DNA from 3 places in the Brucella sp. NBRC 12950 genome. Region 3 is predicted to be linked to each of the others. Evidence: predicted binding sites of a transcription regulator. Region 3 holds the regulator's gene; each other region holds the start of a gene.

Region 1 (5,713 bases), on a different contig from region 3:
CATCAAGCAGACGGTGGGCATTGCGGATGGCGGTTTCACCGCCCTTTACAGCAACATACATGGATCAATCCTCCAAACTTGCTATACGCGTGGTGCGGGGAAGCCCTGCGACTTTGCCATCAGCGACAAGCACCAGATCTATGCCCAGCGGAAACAACGCGCCATTTTCACGCCATTGCGCAGCAAAATCCTGCGGCAAACCATCAACGGTCAGCACAGTTTCATCCTTGATGCCCGGGCCTTTGAGGCTGAAACCCTGCCCGCTCGTCAAAGACGAAACTGCTAGAACAACAGTCGTCGAACGATCCGGAAATTCAGGGTCTCCCTGCGCGAAGGAAGCAAGTGCCGGCAACGATTGCGCATCCGTTACAAGTGCGAACTGCGCTTTCGACTGATCGCCGACGATTGGTGCACCGGTATGGAATGTCAGCCATGCCGTTGCGTCCTGATTGGCTGCAATTTCAGCATCGACCCAGACGCTTGCGTCGTGATCAAGAAGCGTTGCTGCGATCAGGCCAAGCTCAGGCGTAAGCGGCTTTGATGGCACAGCCGCACTAGGCAGCGAATGGATACGACCAGGATTGGCCATTGCGTGCATGACTGCATGAAACGCCGACTGCGCTTCATTGACTGGATCAGCCAGTCCGCCTTCAAATGCAGAAGAAGAATGGAGCATCAGTTGTCTCCCCGAACCATTGTGAAGAAATCGACCTTCGTGGCAGCAGCTTCGCCGCGCCGTTTTGCATCTGCAGTATCGACACGACCACGCAATGCGTTGAGCACGCTGCTTTCGATCGCATCGCGGGTGGCCTCATCGAGCCAAAGCGCGTCAAACAATGCAGCGAGCTTCGCCTTTTCCTGATCACGTCCCAGCGCATAGGAGTGCCCAACCGAGCCATTCGCCAGACGAACAGTTGCGCGGGTGACGGTTGCTTCGCCAACATTGAACGGAGCACCGCCACCGCCAATACGACCGCGCATCATAACCAGCCCGGTTTCCGGACCACGCAAAACTTCAAATTCAGGCTTGTCTGCCCAGTTCTGCCAGAACGTTTTCAATTCTTCGCCGCTTGCGCGAGCGAGAAGCGCCATACTGGCCTGACGTGCTGCTTGACGTGCTGCCTGCGTTGCATCCGGCGCCAAATTGCTTCCAGCGGTGGAGCCACCTCCACTTTCAACTGTGCTGTGCCGCGTAGTATGCCCCGTCGTGTTCATGAGCTTATCCGACCTATCTAATCCGGTTGACTTGATCGCCTTAATTGTCTATTCATATAGACAACTATACAATACCAGAATGGATACACCCTGCCAATGACAGGACGATGACAATTGATGACAAAGGCGCAGATGAAAAAGAGCGGACGGATTGAGAGAAACAGCGGTGTAGCCATCTGGCGGCAGATTGCCGACGAGATACGCGGCGACATCATGGCCGGGAAACTTGCTACGGGCGCGCGTATGCCAGCCGAAATGGACCTGGCAGAGCGATTTGGCGTCAATCGCCATACCGTGCGCAGCGCAATTGCGGCTCTTACGCAGGAAGGCGTCCTGCGCGCGGAACAAGGACGCGGCACTTTTGTCGCCAATGCAAAACGCCTTACCTACCAGATCGGGCGCCGCACGCGTATTTCGCAATCGCTGGCTTCGCAGGTACGAGACATGAAGGGCGCATTGCTCGCTTCCGACACAGTGCCCGCTTCTCAAGACATAGCCGAAGCTCTTGCGATTGAGATCGGTTCACCTGTTACGCAACTGGAAACCTTACACAGTGCCGACGGACGCCCTGTGTCGCGCGCTACACTTTGGATCAGCGCCGAAAAATTTCCGGAAATCACCACGGACTATGCAGAGAGTGGTTCTGTCACCGTGGCTTTCAGAAAAGCAGGTCTTACGGATTATTTCCGCAAATCGACAATCATATCCGCCCGACATGCAGATTCGGATGATCTGAAACATTTGAAACTTTCGCCAGGCGCCATTGTGCTGACAGCCAAAGCTATCAATGTGAACACAGATGGGGAACCGATCCAATATTCGCTCACCCGGTTCTCTGCCGACAATATGGAATTCTCAATCGAGACTTATCCCGGCGATCCTCAGATGAATGACATGAACTAGATCATACTAATTCAGATACTGCTAAAAGCGGCCCAGAAGCGGCTTTAATCACGCACTGGTGGTCTGATTCTAACATTTGCTCAGCATAAGTGTCAGCCGGGATTCAAACGACAAACTCAATCCACGAGTGCGCCGTGCGCCCTTTTTGGCGCACAAAAGTCGCTCTAACACTTTATATTTACAGCATAGTTTTACCTTAAACTGATTCAAGTTTAAGGAATTATTCTGTAACTAATTCAGGCAGGAAGACGCCGATGACAGTGACTATTTTTCACAACCCGAAATGCGGCACTTCGCGCAATACGTTGGCAATCATCCGTGCCAGCGGTGAAGAACCAGTCATCATCGAATATGTACAAAACCCGCCTACACGGGAACGTCTGACAGGGCTTCTGGCGGCTATGAATGTAAAGCCGCGGGAATTGTTGCGCGAGAAAGGCACACCTTATGTCGAACTCAACTTGTCTGACCCGAAATGGAGCGATGACGCGCTGATCGACTTCATGATGGCTCATCCAATCCTGATCAATCGGCCTATTGTAGAAACACCGCTCGGCACGAGACTATGCCGCCCTTCAGAACTGGTTCTGCCTCTTCTGGAAAATCCCGTTGCTTCATTCACGAAAGAAGACGGCGAGCAGATCACATATCCGGATGGACCACGCTGATAAGCCTCCTTAGCGCGGTTTCTGTTAAAACCGAATCATTGGAACTGCTCTATCTCTTTGTTTGTACGCGCATCTTGTTCCGAAAACCGGTTCGCATTTGTGAGGATGCGCTTTAAATGCGCTCCTAGTTTGGCTTTCTTTGATTTTAGCAGCTAACAACCAATAGAAAAGGCGCTGTAAAAACAGCGCCTTATCGTGCTTATCTTATAAAGCAGATTATATCCGCTCTTAGAATGGAATTTCGTCGTCGAGATCGCGGGAGAAACCACCGCCGCCGCCACCCTGATTGGATGGGCCGGAGGAACCGAAATCACCGCCGCCGGAATAATCCGACATCTGGTTGCGATTGCCACCGCCACCACCGCCGAATGAGCGACCTTCACCGCCGCCTTCACCACGGCCATCGAGCATCTGAAGCTCGCCGCGGAACTTCTGCAACACGATTTCGGTGCTGTAGCGGTCGTTGCCGTTCTGGTCCTGCCACTTGCGGGTCTGCAGTGCGCCTTCGATATAAACCTTAGCACCCTTTTTCAGATACTGCTCGGCAACCTTGGCAAGATTTTCGTTGAAAATGACAACGCTGTGCCATTCGGTACGATCCTTGCGTTCGCCGGTCTGACGGTCGCGCCAGCTTTCCGAAGTTGCAATGCGCAGATTGGCGATCTGATCGCCTGAATTGAGGCGACGAATTTCAGGATCGGCACCAAGATTGCCGACCAGAATGACTTTGTTGACGCTACCAGCCATCGAAAACTTACTCCGGGTCTCGCAAGCACGCCTTCCCGCACGTCTTCATCCAGACTTCATCCAGATTTATCCAGACAAGGGGTGCTTTCCAAAATAAAGATCAGGCGCAACCATGCGCCATCACCAGAAACTCAGCAAACACTCTACAACAGCCACTCTCCATGCGCTCTCATTGGAGGGGCTATTTTAATAGTGTTCCACAGAAGTTATGTTCTTGTTTTGTTCAAAATGCAATAACTACTGACAATTTTCAGAAGATAATTCTTGAGAAAACAGAGATAAGCCCTGCCGCTCACTGTTTATTAGGCGCGCAGGGCTTGGGGTTGAGCAATGCTCTTATATCGACAGTACTTCGCCGATAAATCTAATCGGAAATCTGAGGTACGAGACCATATTTCCGCGCATGTTTTAAATTTTCTGCAATTACCTGTTTCAATCAAAAATGCATCATTCCTTGCAGATGAGGCAGCTATGACCGCAGACAATTGTGCTTTCATCAATATGAAAGCTAGGCAACGTAGTCAGGTGGACTCATGCTCCTTTACCTCCCTGTTGCGTTGGCTCGACTGACTGGGACCTCTTGTCGATATCGTTTCATCCCTTCCGATATCTCCCCATTCAGCGAGTAAATGTAGTCTGCTCCTGTCAGGAGTAACAGTCAACGCTCTTGCGTTCACATTTCGTATCGCCTATCAGAAGGCTGGTTGTTCGATCTTTGTTCTGGTGCTAAATCTGCATCGAACGATTGACCGCCCCCCTTTCCCTGGAAGGGGTTCATCCCCATATTATGGAGCGGCGCGACGTATATCGGCGCCCGAACACTCCATGACATGACCAAACAGGCAGGACGCGGAATGAGCGATCAGAAATTCATTTCCATACGTGGCGCGCGTGAACACAATCTGAAAAATGTCGACCTAGATCTGCCACGCGACAAGCTGATCGTGATGACAGGCCTTTCAGGCTCCGGCAAATCATCGCTGGCCTTCGATACGATCTATGCGGAAGGTCAGCGCCGCTATGTCGAAAGCCTTTCGGCTTATGCGCGCCAGTTCCTTGAAATGATGCAGAAGCCGGATGTCGATCAGATCGACGGTCTGTCCCCTGCCATCTCCATCGAACAGAAGACGACAAGCCGCAATCCGCGCTCGACTGTCGGCACCGTCACTGAAATCTACGACTATATGCGCCTGCTTTTCGCGCGTGTGGGTGTGCCTTATTCGCCAGCCACCGGCCTGCCGATTGAGAGCCAGACAGTCAGCCAGATGGTTGATCGGGTTTTGACATTTGAGGAAGGCACGCGACTTTATATCCTCGCGCCTATCGTTCGCGGTCGTAAAGGCGAATACAAGAAAGAGCTGGCCGAGCTTCAGAAAAAGGGGTTTCAGCGTGTGAAGGTCGATGGCACCTTCTATGAAATCGCTGACGTTCCAGCCCTCGACAAGAAGTACAAGCACGATATTGATGTGGTCGTGGACCGTGTTGTGGTACGCGCTGATCTCTCGACCCGCCTCGCCGACAGCCTTGAAACCTGCCTCAAGCTCGCTGAAGGTCTGGCGATCGCCGAATTTGCCGACAAGCCGCTGCCGCCTGAAGAAACTGCCGAAGGTGGTGCCGCGAACAAATCGGCCAACGAGACACATGAACGCGTAATGTTCTCGGAAAAATTCGCCTGCCCTGTTTCCGGCTTTACAATCCCGGAAATCGAGCCGCGCCTGTTTTCCTTCAACAATCCGTTTGGCGCCTGTCCGACCTGTGACGGCCTGGGAACCCAGCAGGCAATCGATCCAAACCTGATCGTTCCAGATGTGAATGCAGCCCTGAAAGATGGAGCGATTGCGCCCTGGGCTCGCTCATCTTCGCCTTATTACAATCAGACGCTCGAAGCGCTCGGCAAAGCCTATGGTTTTAAGGTCAGTGCCAAGTGGTCGGATCTTTCCGATGAAGCACAGGACGCCATTCTCTATGGCACCAAGGGCAAGGAAATCACCTTCCAGTATGATGATGGCCTGCGTTCGTATCAGACCACCAAGGCTTTTGAAGGTGTGATTCCCAATCTCGAGCGCCGCTGGAAAGAAACCGATTCGGCATGGTCGCGTGAGGAAATCGAACGCTTCATGTCTTCGACGCCCTGCCCGGCCTGTAAAGGCTTTCGCCTGAAGCCGGAAGCGCTGGCGGTG
Region 2 (5,713 bases), on a different contig from region 3:
GGTCTTGGCGGCACAGTCGAATCGGGCGAACTTATTCTTCGCGAACGTGCGAGCCAACGCGCACTTTCCACATCCATGTTCAGCCGCTGGGTAGCAAAATGAGCCGAAACGACGATTTCTCCAGAAGCGGCAATAATCAGACCGGATCACGCGTGGGCCAGGTGAAGGAAGTCACCAGCCTCACAAATCCGATTGTCAAAGACCTGCGCTCGCTGGCGCTGAAAAAATTCCGCGATCAGCAAGGTGTATTTCTTGCAGAAGGCCTGAAGCTTGTCATCGATGCCTTTGAACAGGATTGGCGCATCAAGACACTGGTATTTGCCAAATCCGGCAAAGGCAACAAGATGGTCGAGCAGGTTGCAGCACGCACTTTCGCCAAGGGCGGACTGGTGCTGGAAGTGACCGAAAAGATCATGGCTGCGATCACCCGCCGCGATAATCCGCAGATGGTGGTCGGCGTTTTCGAGCAGCAATATCAGCAGCTTGCAAACCTCAAGCCAAAAGGCAACGATGTTTACATAGCGCTTGATCGTGTGCGTGATCCCGGCAATCTCGGCACTGTTATCCGCACCGCCGATGCAGTTGGTGCGAAGGGTATCATCCTGATTGGCGACACCACCGATCCTTATTCGCTGGAAACTGTGCGCGCCACCATGGGCTCGGTCTTCTCGATGCCGCTCTATAAGACAACGGAAACCGAGTTTCTGAACTGGCGCAAAGGCTTTTCGGGTCTTCTCGTTGGCACGCATCTCAAAGGCGCTGTCGATTATCGCACGATCCCTTACGCCAAAAAGCCGGTTATTCTGATGATGGGCAATGAGCAGCAGGGTCTGCCGGAAACGCTTGCTGAAAGCTGCGACAAGCTCGCACGCATCCCGCAGGCAGGCCGTGCAGATTCGCTTAATCTGGCGATTGCCACCGGTGTCATGCTTTATGAAATCCGCCGCGAGGCACTCACTCTCGATGAAAGGTCCAGCGGATGAAGCGTCATGCGGTTTTGTCGTCGTTTCTCGTTGTCATTATCGCAGTCCTGATCGATCAGGGCGTTAAATATCTGGTCGAAACCCGCATGGGCTACGGGCAGCAGATTGATCTGTTGCCCTTCCTGGCACTCTTCCGCACGCATAATGAAGGCATCGCTTTTTCGATGTTGGCATGGCTGCACGATTGGGGACTGGTCGCAATCACCGCTGCCGTCATTCTTTTCGTGCTGTACCTCTGGTGGACCAATCCGGCCAATCGCGTTTTCGCCCGCTATGGTTTTGCACTTGTCGTGGGTGGCGCTATCGGCAATCTGATTGATCGCGTGATGCATGGCTATGTGGTCGATTATATCCTTTTCCACCTGCCGACATGGTCGTTTGCGGTCTTCAATCTCGCCGACACGTTCATCACCATCGGAGCGGCGCTAATCATTCTGGAAGAGTTTCTTGGCTGGCGGCGCGAGAAGAAGGCGGCGCGCTAAATCGCCAATCATTATTGGGATGCGCGTCGAAGCCGTCCCTATTTCCTGCTCGCCGATAGGCGGCTTGAACAGTTTCGGCCTTTCGCATAATTTGTAGCCGAGAATTTAAAAGCGATTTTAAGGGGATAAGGTTCGACAGCCTGAATTGACACATTGGTGACACGGTTCTGTCATCGTCGCGTAGCACTGAATCTGTACTGCTTCGGTTAGAATGGACGTCATGTCCACGCAACCAGGCCGTGGAAAAAGCGGAAACGGTTAGCATTTGCTGAAATACCAGCAAGCACACCGTTCAGGATTGCGTGAACAACAGGATCAGGAGCGAATCATCATGTCAGTACTGCTTGGAATGGACCAGCAAATCATTGATGATACGATCATGTCGGGCATAGAAGCACAACCATCGCTTTTCGCATCTGGAAGCGACCCTATCATTCTGGGACGCATCGGATCGCTGGAAGTAAGACTAGCAAACTCCCGCGACGCAATCGAAGCGGCGCAGGAATTGCGCTTTCGCGTCTTCTTCGAAGAAATGGGCGCCCGCAAGGAAACCATCGAAGAAGTTGAATTAAGAGACGCCGACCGTTTCGACGCCATCTGCGACCATCTTCTTGTTTATGATACCGCATTGCCCGTGCCTGAACATCAGCAGATCGTCGGCACCTATCGCTTGATGCGTAGTGATCAGGCCGAAAAGGCACTCGGTTTCTATTCAGCAGACGAATATGATGTGCAGCGTCTCGCACTTTCACGCCCAAACCTCAGACTTCTTGAGCTTGGCCGTTCCTGTGTGAAGGCTGAATATCGCTCCAAGCGCACGGTCGAGCTGTTGTGGCAGGGTGCATGGGCTTATTGCCGTCGTCATTCGATTGACGTGATGTTTGGCTGTGCATCGTTCCATGGTGCTGTGCCAGCCGCACATGCGCTGGGACTGTCGTTCCTGCATCAGAACTGCCGTGCAACGCCTGACTGGGATGTGCGCGCGCTGCCACATCGCTATCAGCCTATGGATTTGATGCCGAAGGAAGCGATCAACACCAAGGTTGCGTTGTTCTCAATGCCGCCACTGGTGAAGGGTTACTTGCGTCTTGGTGCCATGATTGGTGATGGCGCAGTGATCGATGAAGCTTTCGGCACGACCGATGTTTTCATCATCCTGCCGATTGAGCGCATTTCCAGCCGCTACATTACGTATTACGGCGCGGACGCTAACAGGTTTGTATAAAAGAAAAGGCGAAGCTCAGCTTCGCCTTTTCTAATTTCACGCCCTGCCAGCCAATTCCTTCAGCTTATAAACCAGTTCAAGCGCTTCACGCGGCGTCAGCTCATCGGGGCTGATCGCTGCCACAGCCTTTGCCAATTCGCTATCCTTTGCGGCAGCCTGTGGCTTGGGCTTTTCCTGTTGCAACACAACGGAGAACAACGGCAAATCATCAATCAACTTGTCGGCCTTACCAGATGTTTCACCGGCTTCCAGCTGATGCAGCACATCGCGCGCGCGATTAACGACAGCTTCCGGTAGACCTGCAAGGCGCGCAACCTGCACGCCATATGAGCGATCAGCCGCACCCTTTGCCACTTCATGCAGGAAGACGACATCATTGTCCCATTCCTTGACCCGCATGGTGACGTTGAACAGCCGATCGAGCTTTTCAGAGAGTGCCGTCATTTCATGGAAGTGGGTCGCAAAGAGTGCGCGACAGCGGTTCTTCTCATGCAGATATTCCACTGCCGCCCAGGCAATCGAAAGCCCGTCAAAGGTTGCCGTGCCACGACCAATTTCATCGAGAATGACCAGCGAACGCTCACCCGCCTGATTAAGAATGGCGGCAGTTTCAACCATTTCCACCATGAAGGTCGAACGGCCCCGAGCCAGATCGTCCGACGCACCAACGCGGCTGAACAGCCTGTCCACAACGCCGATTTGTGCGGAACCTGCAGGCACAAACGAACCTATCTGCGCCATGATCGCGATCAGCGCATTTTGGCGCAAGAAGGTCGATTTACCGCCCATATTCGGGCCAGTCAGCAACCAGATCGCACCATTTCCACCGTCCTTTTGCGGTGAAAGATCACAATCATTGGCCACAAACGGATTGGCCGCCTGCCGACGCAATGCCTGCTCAACCACCGGATGACGACCAGCGACGATGTTGAAAGACAGGCTGTCATCAACCAGCGGACGGCAGTAGCCCTGCTCTTCGGCAAGAACTGCCAGCGAAGCCGAAACGTCGAATACCGAAAGGGCTACGGCCGCCGCACGAATACTATCGGCATGGCTGACCGCTTCCGCAGTCAGTTCTTCAAAGATTGCCAGCTCAATGGAGAGCGCACGGTCGGCTGCATTGGCGATCTTGCTTTCCAGCTCTGCCAGTTCCGTGGTGGTGAAACGCATGGCATTGGCCATGGTCTGACGATGGATGAAGCGGCCCTTCGCTTCAACCGTATCGGTCATGGTGCCGGAATTATTGGCTGTGACTTCAATGAAATAACCAAGCACATTGTTGTGCTTGATTTTCAGCGTTTTAATGCCGGTTTCCTCGATGTAATCGGCCTGAAGCCCGGCAATGACACGGCGCGACTGATCACGCAGCGCGCGCATTTCATCAAGCTCGGTATTATAGCCCTGACGCACGAAGCCGCCGTCGCGCTTCAAAAGCGGCATTTCCTCGGCAAGTGCGCGGTCGATATGGGCAGCAAAGCTGACAGGCAAGGTCTCAATCGCTTCGCGTGCCTGAGCCAGCTCATCAGGCAGAAGTGCGCCTTCGAGAAGCGAGCCAATTCCGTTTGCGGCCTCAAAACCCCGCTGCAAGGCACCAAGATCACGCGGACCACCACGGCCCACAGCCAGACGCGACAAGGCACGCGGCATATCCGGCACGCCTTTAAGCTCCAGTCGAAGCCCTTCGCAAAGCGCTTGCTCGCTCAGAAACCACGAAACGGCATCAAGGCGCAGCGCAATCGCCTTGGGATCGGTCAAGGGTGCCGTCAAACGTTCTGCCAGAAGCCGTGCACCGCCACCCGTTACCGTGCGGTCGATGGCCTTGAGCAGACTGCCTTCACGATTGCCCGACATAGTGCGAGCGAGTTCGAGGCTTGCGCGGGTGGCGGGATCGATGAAAATCGTACCGCCTTCCTGCTCCCGTTCAGGCCGCATCAACGGCGGACGCTCGGCAATCTGCGTCTTTTCGATATAGGCAATCGCACCGGAAATAGCGGAAAGCTCGGAACGGCTGAACTGTCCGAAACCATCCAGTGTCGCCACATTGAAATAGCGCTGGATACGGTTCTCAGCCGCCGCACTGTCAAACAGGGTTGCTGGCTGCGGAATGACAGACTTGCCGATCAGATCAAAAGTCGGACGCAGATCGGCATCGTGAAACGCCGTGTCAGCGACGACCAATTCGCGCGGATCAATGCGTGCAACATCGGCAAAGAGCCGGTCTTCAGTTGTTTCTGACACGCGGAACGTGCCTGTCGAAATATCAATCCATGCGAGCGCCAGCGCGCCGTCGCCTTTGGTGCGGCCAAGCGCCATCAGATAATTGGCTTCCGACGGATCGAGCAGCTTTTCTTCGGTGATTGTGCCGGGGGTTACAAGCCGGATCACATCACGGCGGACCACCGATTTGGAGCCACGCTTCTTGGCTTCCGCGGGGTCTTCGATCTGCTCGCAAACTGCAACGCGATAACCTTTGGCGATCAGCCTCTGCAGATAATCATCGGAGGCATGAACCGGCACACCGCACATCGGAATATCTTCGCCCAGATGCTTGCCACGCTTGGTGAGCGTGATGCCCAGCGCTCTGGAAGCTTCTACCGCATCGTCGAAGAACAGCTCGTAAAAGTCGCCCATACGATAGAAAAGCAGCGAATCAACATTCGCGGCTTTGATCTCAATATACTGTTCCATCATGGGCGTGAGGCGAACAGCGGTTTCCTGCGTGGTATTTTCCCCCGCTTCCAACTGTTTCTCTTCGACCTTCGCTTCCATGCTAAACCTTCATTTATTGCGATTTAAATCCATTTAAAGACATAATAATATCGATATCATGCTTTTTCGGATGAATATCTATTCCAAAATGCGCTGTTTACACTCCCACAGACTGACGCTATCGAATTCGTCCCGCAGAAGAAACCGGAGGGAACATGCCAGTCTCGACGCCGAAGGGCAACACGCCAGAACGCACACCCACAGCCAGTGAGAAGGAAGCGCTCGACTTTCACGCTCAGGGCCGCCCAGGCAAG
Region 3 (5,713 bases):
ACTTCCAGGCATCGTCGGTGCCCTTCTGATGACGGCATCGCGTGCAATCGGTGAAACGATGATTGTGGTTCTCGCAGCCGGTGTTGCAGCGCGTCTTACGGCCAATCCGTTTGAAGCCATGACCACCATTACGGTCAAGATCGTCAACCAGCTGACCGGCGACCTTGAATTCGACTCGCCGCAGACACTTGTTGCCTTTGCGCTGGGTATCACTCTTTTCGTCCTGACGCTGATCATGAATATCTTTGCGCTCTACATCGTTCGCAAGTACCGGGAGCAGTACGAATAATGACCGATTCAACTTTCAATGCTGCTGGGAATGCCGTGGCAACACCCCAGCGCCGCGATATCGGAATCAAGCGTCGCTACGCTGCTGAACGCCGCTTCCGCCTCTATGGCATCGTTGCCATTGCGATTGGTGTGTTCTTCCTTTGCGCGCTTCTGTTCTCGGTTTTCTCGAAGGGCTACACGGCGTTCGGACAGACGACGATCTATCTGCCGGTTAAGCTTGACGAGCAGGTTATTGATCCGGGCAACAAGCGCGCGACCGATCCGAATGTGCTGATTACCGCAAACTACCCGCTTCTGGTCCGCAACGCGCTGGCTGAGAAACTCGGTGTGGCATCGACAGATCGCGCGCAATTGCGTGAGGTTGGCCGTTTCTTCTCTGACGGTGTTCGCGTTCAGCTTCGCCAGATGGTGATGGATAATCCATCGCTTATCGGGACTACGCAGACGGTTCCGGTTCTTGCTGCTGCTGATATCGACTCTGCTTATAAGGGCCAGATCGATCTGTCGGTTGCCGAGGCAAACCGTAAGGTTTCTGACCGCCAGGTCGCCTGGATGAAGACGCTGACTGGTGAAGGCATGATGAGCGAGGCTTTCAACTGGGGTCTGTTCACCAATGGTGCGTCCAGCCGTCCTGAAACCTCTGGTCTGGGTGTCGCGCTGGTCGGTTCCTTCTACATGATGCTGATTGTGCTGGTTCTTGCACTGCCTATCGGTGTCGCTGCTTCGATCTATCTTGAGGAATTTGCGAAGAAGAACCGCCTTACCGATCTGATCGAAGTCAACATCAACAATCTGGCTGCTGTGCCATCGATTGTGTTCGGTCTGCTTGGTCTTGCAGTCTTCATCAACTTCTTCAACCTGCCGCGTTCAGCCTCCATTGTTGGTGGTCTGGTGCTGACATTGATGACGTTGCCAACCATCATCATCGCAACACGTTCGGCACTTCGCGCTGTACCACCATCGATCCGTGCGGCGGCTCTGGGGCTAGGTGCATCTAAGACGCAGATGGTTTTCCATCATGTGCTGCCGCTCGCGGCACCTGGTATTCTGACCGGAACGATTATCGGTCTGGCTCAGGCTCTGGGTGAAACTGCTCCGCTGCTGCTGATCGGTATGGTGGCCTTCGTTGCCAATATGCCGACAACCCCGATGGATCCTGCAACGGCTCTGCCTGTGCAGATCTTCATGTGGGCCAATGAAGCCGAGCGTGCCTTTGTAGAACGGACATCAGGCGCTATTATCGTCCTGCTCCTGTTCCTGGCAGTAATGAACATTGCAGCAATTATTCTGCGCCGCCGCTTTGAGCGCCGCTGGTAAACGGGAGAGAAATGATGAATCTCATGACTGAACGATCTCTCGAAAAAGCCGTAGGAGAAAAGATGAACACCAACGCCCCCTCCGTTAAGATGCGCGGTGACAAGGTCTGCGTGTTTTATGGCGAGAAGCAGGCTCTGTTCGAAGTCGATCTGGAAGTTCCGGAAAAGATGGTCACAGCGCTGATCGGTCCTTCGGGTTGCGGCAAGTCTACCTTCCTGCGTTCGCTTAACCGCATGAACGACACCATCGAAGGTTGCCGCATCGCGGGCAAGATCACGCTCGACAACGAAGACATCTACGATCCGAAGATCGACGTTGTTGAATTGCGCGCTCGCGTTGGCATGGTGTTCCAGAAGCCAAATCCATTTCCGAAGTCGATCTTTGAAAACGTCGCCTATGGCCCACGTATTCACGGCCTTGCCCGCAACAAGACCGATCTCGAAGAAATCGTTGTCACCAGCTTGCAGAAGGCCAGCCTCTTTGAAGAGGTCAAGGATCGTCTGCATGATGCCGGCACCGGTCTTTCCGGTGGTCAGCAGCAGCGTCTGTGCATCGCGCGCGCTATTGCCGTCAGTCCCGAAGTGATCCTGATGGATGAGCCTTGCTCGGCACTCGATCCGATCGCGACCGCCAAGGTTGAAGAGCTGATCGACGAACTGCGCCAGAACTACACCATCGTCATCGTTACACACTCCATGCAGCAGGCCGCACGCGTTTCGCAGCGTACTGCCATGTTCCATCTGGGCAATCTGGTGGAAGTGGGTGATACGGACGTGATGTTCACGGCACCGACCGAAAAGCGCACGCAGGACTACATCACCGGTCGCTTTGGCTAATTAATTGGAACGGGAGCGGCGGCTGGTTTGATAACAAAGCTGTTTGGCTTCCCCGCAATTTACATTGAGGTCTATTATGGCGTCTCAGCATACTGTTAGCGCTTACGACGAAGAACTGCAGTTCCTCACGCATAAGATCGCCGAGATGGGCGGTCATGCAGAGCGCATGGTCGAGCAGTCCGTTGCAGCGATTGTCAATGCCGACAATGCACTTGCCCAGCGTGTTATCTCCGACGATCTCATCCTCGATGCAAGTGAGCGCGAGATTGATGATAAGGCCGTAATGATTATCGCCAAGCGCCAGCCAATGGCTGTCGATCTGCGTGAAATCATCGGCTCGATCCGTATCTCTGCCGATCTGGAGCGCGTTGGCGATCTTGGCAAAAATATTGCTAAGCGCGTTGCTGCGGTTTCGGAATCGCGCCAGCCGGTCAAGCTCTATCGCGGCCTTGAAACCTTGGCTGAGCTGGCACTCACCCAACTCAAAGACGTGCTCGATGCCTATGCAACGCGCTCGGTACAGCAGATCAACGTCGTTCGCGACCGCGATGACGAAATTGACTCGATGTACACTTCGCTGTTCCGCGAGTTGTTGACCTACATGATGGAAGATCCGCGCAACATTTCCGCCTGCACGCATCTTCTGTTTTGCGCAAAGAACATCGAGCGCATTGGCGATCACGCAACCAACATTGCTGAGACGGTCTATTACATCGTGACCGGTCTGCAAATGCCTGCGGAGCGCCCAAAAGAAGACCTGAGCCACGGTATCGTCGTGGACGAGGCGCGTAAATCCTAAGAACATCTGGCACCGCATTCGTGCGGTCCAGATGCCTGCATGAATATGAAAAACGCGACGGCACGCGGTCGATCGGGGGCTTGTATCTTCCGCTGCCTCAAGCGCATCCCAAAAAGTGCGAAGCGATTTTGGGAAGTATATGCGATAAAAACAAGTGCTTAGAGCATGATCCAATTTAGTCGGATCACAGGCGCTCTAAATTTTGGATAGGAAATACTGGATGTCACAGGCACCCAAGATTGCTGTGGTTGAAGACGAAGAAGCCCTGAGTGTACTCCTGCGTTATAACCTCGAAGCCGAGGGGTATCAGGTTGACGCGATGCTGCGCGGCGATGAAGCCGAAATCGCACTTCGTGAAAATGTGCCGGATCTTCTTATTCTGGACTGGATGCTCCCTGGTGTTTCCGGGATCGAGCTGTGCCGCCGTCTGCGCCAGTGGCCGGAAACAGAGCGCCTGCCGATCATCATGTTGACCGCACGCGGTGAAGAAAGCGAACGCGTTCGTGGCCTGAGCGTGGGTGCCGATGATTATGTCGTCAAACCTTTTTCGACACCGGAATTGCTGGCTCGCGTCAAAGCCATGCTCCGTCGCGCCAATCCGAGTGTCCTGTCGCATGTGCTGAAAGTCGGCGATCTTGTTCTCGACCGCCAGCAGCATCGCGTCTATCGCAAGGAAAAGGAAGTCCGTCTCGGACCGACAGAATTCCGCCTGCTCGAATATTTCATGATGTCGCCGGGCCGTGTCTTCTCGCGCAGCCAGTTGCTTGATGGCGTCTGGGGGCCAGACATTTATGTCGATGATAGAACAGTCGACGTGCATGTCGGACGTCTTCGCAAGGCAATTAATGTTGGTCGCGCGCTTGATCCTATCCGCACGGTACGCGGTGCTGGATACTCATTCGGATAACCAAATCTCGATTTGCAGAACCCTATACAAGCGGCTCGTTGCTGAAAATGCGACGGGCCGTTTTGCATATTCGGCAAGAACGTTACGACTCAGTTCCAACCTTCCGATTCGGAATTCAATATCCACAACGTGCCAAAACGGCCAGTATCACACGATGTTACAATGATCGTGACAAAGTTGAAGAGCCGGCGAAATCGAGGTCAAAAGCAGCATCGAAAAAGCTTAAAAAGACGCTTGCGTAAAATCTTGAAACATCGGCGAAATAAGGCAGTGATGTGGCCTGTATTTCAGCAAATTGAATCGCGTTAAATCAATAACTTATAAGATTTGCTAAATCACGTTAAGGATTTGTTAATAAATTTAAGGGGTTTGTGGGGAAAATTAAGCTCTGGATTCGGGTTCAATCTGCCTCTGTTTTGGAGGTGTCATGACTTTTGGAATTTGACCATTCGCCTTTTTTTGGCCTAAAAATTCTAAAACCTTGAATGCAATGAGTGACAGCAGAACGTTTATTTTATGATTTTCGTTCTATTTGGCTGGAGCGCCGGGCATCTTAGAAGGATGTGCAAAGGCTGCTCTGTTAGTTCAAATCTGCTGCATAGTTTTATGCGGTGGCACCACAGCCAGGTTTCAAACGCCTTTTGCGGGGCGGAGGCCAGGTTGGATCAGTTAAGGGTCCTAACTATGAGACTGAGCCGTTGACGCGCGCTTCGAAATGGAAATTGCCCGTTATTCTAGGGCTGCTGGTTGCGCCATTTTTGGTGACGGGTTGCACGACGACCAGTGGTACGACCAAAACCAAAACCGAAAAGACGGCGGCGGCTAGCCACGTCAAGACAGTCAATGGCGTCAAGACTTTCACATACACCGCCAAAGACCGCGAATGCCTCGAACGTGCGATGTTCTTCGAATCCAACCGTTCAAGCCCCGATGGTCTGATGGCCGTTGGTACGGTTGTGATGAACCGTCTCGCTTCGGGTAGCTATCCGGATACGATCTGCGGCGTTGTTGGTCAGAAGAACCAGTTTGCGCCCGGCGTTCTGACACGCAAGATGAATTCAAAGGCTATGCCTGACGTTCAGGCAACAGCCGATGCTGTTCTTAAGGGCAAGCGTCATCCATCGCTGAAGAACTCGATGTTCTTCCACACGGCTGGCTTGAAGTTCCCTTACCGCAACATGCATTACGTGCTGGTTGCTGGCGGAAACTCCTTCTACGAAAAGCGTGGTCGCGATGGCGAACTGGAAAATCCGGTTCCACAGACCCCGTACAATCTGGCCTATGCTTCTACTCCACAGGCACCATCCATGCCTGAAGGTCCGTTCTACAACGTAACCGATCAGCAGGATGCGACTGTTCCGCAGGCACAGCCAACAGTGCAGGTTGCATTGGCTGAAGCAGCGAAGACGACAGAAACCCAGCAGAATGGCGGCGTCGGCCCACAGGCTCGTGGTGATCGTTTGGCTGCTCTGCCTGTCAAACCAGCGGAAAAGCCGGTTATGACACAGGTGGCAAGCTATCAGCCGACATTCGATGAAACGGCTCCGGCTGCGGAAAATGTAT

What was found. The regulator PhoB, encoded in region 3, activates phosphate uptake and scavenging genes when phosphate is short. The targets are predictions, from matches to a motif close to TGTCATNNANCTGTCAT.
Positions count from the first base shown of each region.
Region 1: the regulator PhoB is predicted to act here: its motif matches at 1,312-1,328, upstream of phnF (phosphonate metabolism transcriptional regulator PhnF).
Region 2: the regulator PhoB is predicted to act here: its motif matches at 1,611-1,627, upstream of olsB (l-ornithine N(alpha)-acyltransferase).

Region 1 covers NZ_BSQC01000001.1:578,018-583,730, reverse strand. Annotated here, with positions in the region: gene QSJ70_RS02820 (carbon-phosphorus lyase complex subunit) at 1-61, opposite strand, end outside; gene phnH (phosphonate C-P lyase system protein PhnH) at 65-676, opposite strand; gene phnG (phosphonate C-P lyase system protein PhnG) at 676-1,215, opposite strand; gene phnF (phosphonate metabolism transcriptional regulator PhnF) at 1,348-2,118, shown strand; gene arsC (arsenate reductase (glutaredoxin)) at 2,373-2,786, shown strand; gene ssb (single-stranded DNA-binding protein) at 3,015-3,533, opposite strand; gene uvrA (excinuclease ABC subunit UvrA) at 4,388-5,713, shown strand, end outside.
Region 2 covers NZ_BSQC01000008.1:35,006-40,718, reverse strand. Annotated here, with positions in the region: gene QSJ70_RS14415 (RsmD family RNA methyltransferase) at 1-102, shown strand, start outside; gene QSJ70_RS14410 (TrmH family RNA methyltransferase) at 99-983, shown strand; gene lspA (signal peptidase II) at 980-1,465, shown strand; gene olsB (l-ornithine N(alpha)-acyltransferase) at 1,797-2,690, shown strand; gene mutS (DNA mismatch repair protein MutS) at 2,727-5,459, opposite strand; gene QSJ70_RS14390 (NADP-dependent malic enzyme) at 5,615-5,713, shown strand, end outside.
Region 3 covers NZ_BSQC01000004.1:171,590-177,302, reverse strand. Annotated here, with positions in the region: gene pstC (phosphate ABC transporter permease subunit PstC) at 1-289, shown strand, start outside; gene pstA (phosphate ABC transporter permease PstA) at 289-1,608, shown strand; gene pstB (phosphate ABC transporter ATP-binding protein PstB) at 1,671-2,444, shown strand; gene phoU (phosphate signaling complex protein PhoU) at 2,521-3,243, shown strand; gene phoB (phosphate regulon transcriptional regulator PhoB) at 3,464-4,150, shown strand; gene QSJ70_RS08190 (cell wall hydrolase) at 4,849-5,713, shown strand, end outside.